DNA from 2 places in the Mesorhizobium sp. M0207 genome. Region 1 is predicted to be linked to the other one. Evidence: predicted binding sites of a transcription regulator. Region 1 holds the regulator's gene; the other holds the start of a gene.

Region 1 (3,513 bases):
CGGCCAAGGCTTTTATGAGGGCGTTCTCCTCGAAAGTGGTGCCGGTCTCGTCCGGTTCCGGCAGGCCGTATTCCTTTGCGGACTTCGCTTCAATGCCGAATGGCGCCATCAGATCGGCGAATTCTCGCAATTTGCCGGCGTTGTGGCTTGCGACGATGATCTTATGCCCATCAAGCGAATGAATAGTTGGCGAATGCATCAGATGCCCCAAATTCGTGGCTCGGCGAATTCGATCGAATTGCCGGAGGGATCGCGAATATAGATCGAGCGGCCGCCTTGCGGCCACTCGAACTCGCTTTCGATGGCGATTTTCTTCGCCTCAAGATGCGCTTTCCAGCGTGGGATTTCATCCGCGCTTGCGGCGAAGCAAAGATGGCCCTGGCCGACCGCGCCATGCGGCGGCACGGGCAGCTTGGCGTCGGCCCGCGGCGGCACTTTGGTGGCCTCGGCATTGAAGATAAGCAGCACGCCGTCGCCGCAGCGGAAGAAGAGATGCCTGCCATCGACCTTACCGAGCAGATCGAGCCCGAGCACGCCCGAATAGAACCGTTCCGCGGCAGCAAGGTCGGTCACGTAGAGTGCTGATTCCAGGATTGCGGAAGGAGTCACAGGATCGCCAATCTCATCAATATTGGACCGCAGCTAAGCCACCGCCATTTGCTGCAAGCTGACCAGGCGCTGAATGCCTTTCTTGGCGAGCCCCATCAGCGCCGCGAACTGCTCTTCCGAGAACGGCTCGCCCTCGGCCGTGCCTTGGATCTCGACGATGCCGCCCTTGCCGGTCATGACGAAATTGGCGTCGGTGCCGGCCGAGGAATCCTCGATGTAGTCGAGGTCGATGACCGGCTGGCCATCATGGATTCCGCAGGAGATTGCCGCAACGTGATCCTTCAGCACCTTGCTCAGGCTCGCCATCTGGCGGGCTTCCATCCAGCGCAGGCAGTCGTAGAGCGCCACCCAGCCGCCGGTGATCGAAGCGGTGCGCGTGCCGCCGTCGGCCTGGATCACGTCGCAGTCGACGGTGATCTGCTGCTCGCCGAGCGCCTGCAGATTGACCACGGCGCGCAGGGAGCGGCCGATCAGCCGCTGGATTTCCAGCGTGCGGCCGCCTTGTTTGCCGGACGAAGCCTCGCGGCGCATGCGCTCGCCGGTCGAACGCGGCAGCATGCCGTATTCCGCCGTCACCCAGCCCTTGCCGGAGTTGCGCATCCAGCCCGGCACCTTTTCCTCCAGGCTGGCCGTACACAGCACATGCGTGTCGCCGAACTTCACCAGGCACGAGCCTTCCGCATGCTTGGAGACGCCGCGCTCGAAGGAGATGGGGCGCATTTCGTCGAATTGGCGTTTGGAAGGGCGCATTCAGGCTTCTTTCTTCGGAGTCTTGGCCGGGGAATCTTGGCCGGCTTGTAGCCGCACGGGGCGTGAGGCGCAAAGGAAAATGGACCGGTTGCGCCGACACCGCGGAAGTCTATATCTTCGGGGCGGAGGTTTTTGGCTCGAAATGACAAAGGCAGTCGATCCCGGTTTGCAGTCGCACGTGCTCCCGTCGCACGCGCTGCAATCGCCCGCGCTTCAATCGCTCGACATGCGTTCGCGCGACATCTTCCGGCGCATCGTCGATTCCTATTTGAGGGATGGCGAGCCGGTCGGTTCGCGCAGCTTGTCGCGCATCCTGCCGTCGTCGCTGTCGCCGGCCACCATCCGCAACGTGATGAGCGACCTTGAGCATCTCGGCCTGATCTATGCGCCGCACATTTCGGCTGGCCGGCTGCCGACCCAGGCAGGCCTGCGCTTCTTCGTCGATGCTTTCATGGAACTTGGTGACCTCTCCGACGAGGAGCGCCGCACCATCGAGGCCCAGGTGCGCGCCTCCGGCTCGGGCGCAACTCTGGAGCATATGCTGACCGAGGCCAGCCAGATGCTGTCCGGCATGTCGCGCGGCGCCGGCCTCGTGCTCGCCGCCAAGAATGAGGCGGCGCTTAAGCACATCGAATTCATCCAGCTCGAGCCGACCAAGGCGCTGGCCGTGCTGGTCTCGCAGAACGGCGACGTCGAAAATCGCGTCATCGATCTGCCCGCCGGCATCACCATCTCGCAATTGCACGAAGCCTCTAACTTCCTCAACGCCCATATCCGCGGTCGCACCCTGGCCGAGGCGCGGGTCGAGATCGCCCGCATCAAGGAAGAGACCAGGGCGGCCCTCGACACGCTGTCGCAGGATCTGGTCGAGAAGGGCCTGGCGGTCTGGGCAGGCGCTGAAAGCGGCGTGCCTGGGCGGCTTATCGTGCGCGGTCGCGCCAATCTCCTGGAAAACGTCACTGCCCAGGCCGACATAGAATTGCTGCGGCATCTGTTTGAGGATCTGGAGACGCAGGATGGGCTGATCCAGCTTCTCGACCTCGCCGAGGCAGGCCCAGGCGTGCGCATATTCATCGGTTCGGAAAACAAGCTGTTTTCGCTGTCTGGCTCCTCGCTGGTGGTGGCACCCTATCGCGACAAGGACGCGCGTGTCGTCGGTGCGCTCGGCGTCATCGGGCCGACGCGGCTGAATTATGCGCGCATAGTACCGATGGTCGACTATACGGCGCAGCTGATTTCGCGCATGCTGAGCTAGGAGCCGCCGCGGGCCCGCCGCAAGGAGGAGAAAAGAATGGCGCTGGAATCGTTCAAGGCCCAGATCAGTCTGCTGCTCGAAGAAATGATCAACCAGCCAGAGGATCAGCACGAGGTACAAGAGCAGTTGCGCGAGAAGCTGCAAGAGATGCGGGCGATGGGTTTACCGCTGCCGGCCGATCTGGTCGCGCTGGAAAAGCGCCTCGACGACGACTTTTACGCCTCTGGCAACTGAACGGGTTCGGCTTCAAATCCTCGTGTGCTGGACGGCCGCTTGGAACGATCAATACCTGATGCCGTTTGCCCCTGTTCGAGGCGAATCCCGGAGGACGTTGATGATCCGATCTGGCGGCTTTGCGGCCTTGGCCGCTGCCCTCCTTGTTGCGACACCGGCAGCCGCCCAGCAGGCGGACCAGAATGTGCTCAAAGGCGAAGCCGCGTTTGGCGATTGGCACGCCGACAGGCCTGGCGTCCGACGCCTGATTGGGCCGCGAGACATGCCGGCAGCCGACCCCGCCCAATCCGCTTCGAACGGCGCCGGCGTGGCGGAACGGCCCGAAAGCGCCAAGCCAGAATTGCCGTCGGGCTTTTCGGCTGAAATGATCGCATCCGGCATCGTCAATCCACGTGTCGTGCGCGTCGCTCCGAATGGCGACCTGTTTGTTGCCAACAGCCATGCCGACCAAATACGCGTCTATCGTCTCGCCGAGGGCAGCGCCAGGCCCATCGAGAAAGCGATCTTCGCCAAGGGGCTCAATTATCCCTACGGCATCGCCTTCTATCCGCCAGGAGACAAACCGCAATGGGTTTATGTCGCGAACAGCGACAGCATCGTCCGCTTCCCCTATCGCGATGGCGACCTGAAGACATCCGGCAAACCAGAAACCATTGTCGCCAAAA
Region 2 (3,513 bases), on a different contig from region 1:
TTTAAGGGTTATCATCAGACTCTCTCCCGGGGGAACTGTGGGTAAGAAACAACGCATCGTCCTGCAGGCAGCTGTTTTGGCGTCTGCCTTTGGCTTTTTTTTGCTGATCCTGATCCTGCAGATGGTCAGTTTTTTGGTTGACTAGGCACGCGCAAGCGGGATGGATCGCGCAGAGACACGCGGAAGTTTTTTTCGCCAGCGAAACCCCGACGACCTGATGGGGAGTCGCGCCAGCAGGGTGGGCGCCACGTCCAGTGCCACCGACCATGCGAGATGCCGATTGTTGGCGCGTCTGTCAGTTCGCGCGGCCATATTCATTCTGGTGCCGATCTGTTGCCTTTTCTGCTTTTCCCATGCGTTTTAGGCCGAGCCATTTGTGAAGCGGGCGGTCAATGGATCTGCGCCTCGCGATTGCCTGCCGTTGCCTGGTTGATCTGGGCGGCATAATCCGAGAGCGAACGCTGCAACCGCGGTTCGAATTGCGCGAAGTTGAACCGGACTTCATCCGCCGTCAGGAACTGGTGGGTTGCGCCGGGAAAGCCGGCGACCATCACAAGGTCGCCTTCCTTGACGCCTTCACAGGCTATGGGTAGCCAACTCTTCGGCCGGTAGGGCACGTTGTCGCGCGCATATGGCCGGGAGGAACCATCAGGAGCGACATAGGCGCGATAAATCCGAAGTGGCCCGTGTGGCGCGGCCTCCAGTTGTCCGTTTGGCCGCCGAAGTTGCCGATGCCGAGCGCGGGCGCATAGACGAGGCGCACGTCCTCAATTTCGAGCTTCTGCAGGAGATAGTAGGAGGCGCCGCCATAATAGGCCCCTACGTCGCAGCGGCGATTGGGCTGTCCTTCACATGCGGCGATCAGGGCCTTTTTGTTCGTGGCGAGCCGCTCATAGCGGGCAAACCCGTTCAGCTTGTCCGAGACGCTCTTGAGCATTTCGGCGGTCACATCCCGCATGTCCTCGATCACATAGATGCGGTTGCCGGGCGCCGCGGGCAATTCTTCACCCAGGCTCTTCGCCAGAAAGCCACCAGAAAACCGTCTGTGAGATAGTCCTAGCCCTCCTTGCTGTGGTATTGGATGGATTCGAACACGCAGTGATGATTGGTTGCGACCAGCCCTTGTGGACTGACGAACGAGGCGGAGCATCCGCCCAGTGATACGACCGCGTTGAGCGGGTCAGCGTCCAGACGACCCAGCTGGGCGGGATCGATCTGGAGCCCATCCGCGCGCATGGCCGCGCCCACTTCCGCAGTCTGGCCCGGCATCCACATACCTTCGTCCGCCGACGTAGCGGTGACCGTCCAGAGCAAGGCGATGGCAGTTGCTTTGGCCAAACATTTCCAATTCGAGTTCATGCTGACTGTCGCTCTCATCTTGCCTCCTGTTCTCCGCAGATTGGATTGGTGACTATCGGGATGGCCGGAGTCCTGGCGCCCGCGCGTCGGCCAATACCGTAAAGACCCTGTGGACCCGTTAACCGCAACAGTCCTGATGGCGCTCACCTCTCATATTTGTCGCGCGCAACGTTTGCGGATCATCCGCTGCACCAATCGTGCCAAATGAATAAAGCCTTCAATTACAAATGGTGAGCCGCCTCACCCATGTTCTATCTCCGACGTCGTTCACGTAAAAGGGTCGGTGCTTCCACGCTCTTTTGCTCTTCGCCCGTTCCTCTTCCGTCTTGACTAGCAGGAGCCTACGGCCTATCTCACTGCCGCGTTAGCACTCCCCCAAGATGAGTGCTAACCACGCTCCGGCAACGGAGAACCGTTCAACATCCGCACCAGGGAAATCCAAAAATGGCAAAGTCGAATTTCCGGCCGCTGCATGACCGCGTGGTCGTTCGCCGCGTCGAGTCCGAAGCGAAGACCGCCGGCGGGATCATCATCCCCGATACGGCTAAGGAAAAGCCGCAGGAAGGCGAGATCATCGCCATCGGTTCCGGCGCCCGTGACGAGGTCGGCAAGCTCGTCCCGCTGGACGTCAAGGCCGGCGACCGCATCCTGTTCGGCAAGTGGTCGGGCACAGAAGTCAAGCTTAACGGCGAAGACCTTCTGATCATGAAGGAAGCCGATATCATGGGCGTCATCGGCTGACACGCCGCCGCCTTTCATCCGCACCATCCAATCTGAATTTCGGGCGAAATGCCCAGGAGTAAAAAATGGCTGCCAAAGACGTAAGATTCTCCCGCGACGCTCGTGAGCGCATGCTGCGCGGCGTCAACATCCTCGCCGACGCGGTGAAGGTCACGCTCGGCCCCAAGGGCCGCAACGTCGTCATCGACAAGTCGTTCGGCGCACCGCGCATCACCAAGGACGGCGTCACCGTCGCCAAGGAAATCGAGCTTGAAGACAAGTTCGAGAACATGGGCGCGCAGATGGTCCGCGAAGTTGCTTCGAAGACCAACGACATCGCCGGCGACGGCACCACCACGGCGACCGTTCTGGCGCAGTCGATCGTCCAGGAAGGCCACAAGGCGGTTGCCGCCGGCATGAACCCGATGGACCTCAAGCGCGGCATCGACCTCGCCGTCGCCGACGTCGTCGCAACGCTGATCAAGAACGCCAAGAAGATCAAGACCTCGGAAGAGGTTGCCCAGGTCGGCACCATCGCCGGCAATGGCGATGTTTCGGTCGGCTCGATGATCGCGGAAGCGATGCAGAAGGTCGGCAATGAGGGCGTCATCACGGTTGAGGAAGCCAAGACCGCCGAGACCGAGCTCGAAGTCGTCGAAGGCATGCAGTTCGACCGCGGCTATCTCTCGCCCTACTTCGTCACCAACGCCGAGAAGATGGTTGCGGATCTGGAAGACGCCTACATCCTGCTCCACGAGAAGAAGCTCTCCAACCTGCAGGCCATGCTGCCGATCCTCGAGGCTGTCGTGCAGACCTCGAAGCCGCTGGTCATCATCTCGGAAGACGTCGAAGGCGAGGCCCTGGCCACGCTGGTCGTCAACAAGCTGCGTGGCGGCCTGAAGATCGCTGCCGTCAAGGCGCCGGGCTTCGGTGATCGCCGCAAGGCCATGCTGGAAGACATCGCCATCCTCACCGGTGGCCAGGTCATTTCCGAAGACCTCGGCATCAAGCTTGAGAATGTTGGCCTCAACATGCTCGGCCGCGCCAAGAAGGTGTCGATCTCCAAGGAGAACACCACCATTGTCGACGGCGCCGGCAAGAAGGCCGAGATCCAGGGCCGCGTCGCCCAGATCAAGCAGCAGATCGAGGAGACCACCTCGGACTACGACAAGGAGAAGCTGCAGGAACGTCTCGCCAAGCTGGCGGGCGGCGTTGCCGTCATCCGCGTCGGCGGTGCGACCGAAGTGGAAGTCAAGGAAAAGAAGGACCGCGTCGATGACGCCCTCAACGCGACCCGCGCGGCCGTCGAAGAAGGCATCGTTCCCGGCGGCGGCGTCGCACTGCTGCGCGCTTCGCTGAGCATCAAGGCAACCGGCGCCAACTCCGACCAGACCGCGGGCATCAGCATCGTGCGTCGCGCGCTGCAGGCTCCGG

Evidence for each region. Region 1 encodes HrcA, which represses chaperone genes, less so after heat shock. Its sites were predicted from a motif close to GTTAGCACTCNCNNNNNGNGAGTGCTAAC; they were not measured.
Region 2: groES (co-chaperone GroES) is a predicted target of HrcA. The motif match lies at 1,723-1,751, and genes of this name have one in related genera.

The regions. Positions count from the first base shown of each region.
Region 1 is NZ_JAMYSQ010000020.1:29,139-32,651, forward strand. Features, by position in the region: gene rdgB (RdgB/HAM1 family non-canonical purine NTP pyrophosphatase) at 1-184, opposite strand, end outside; gene NKJ15_RS23620 (VOC family protein) at 199-609, opposite strand; gene rph (ribonuclease PH) at 643-1,359, opposite strand; gene hrcA (heat-inducible transcriptional repressor HrcA) at 1,502-2,614, shown strand; gene NKJ15_RS23635 (hypothetical protein) at 2,651-2,848, shown strand; gene NKJ15_RS23640 (PQQ-dependent sugar dehydrogenase) at 2,949-3,513, shown strand, end outside.
Region 2 is NZ_JAMYSQ010000029.1:56,152-59,664, reverse strand. Features, by position in the region: partial or broken gene NKJ15_RS27995 (S46 family peptidase) at 390-1,150, opposite strand; gene NKJ15_RS27990 (S46 family peptidase) at 1,057-1,377, opposite strand; gene groES (co-chaperone GroES) at 1,804-2,100, shown strand; gene groL (chaperonin GroEL) at 2,166-3,513, shown strand, end outside.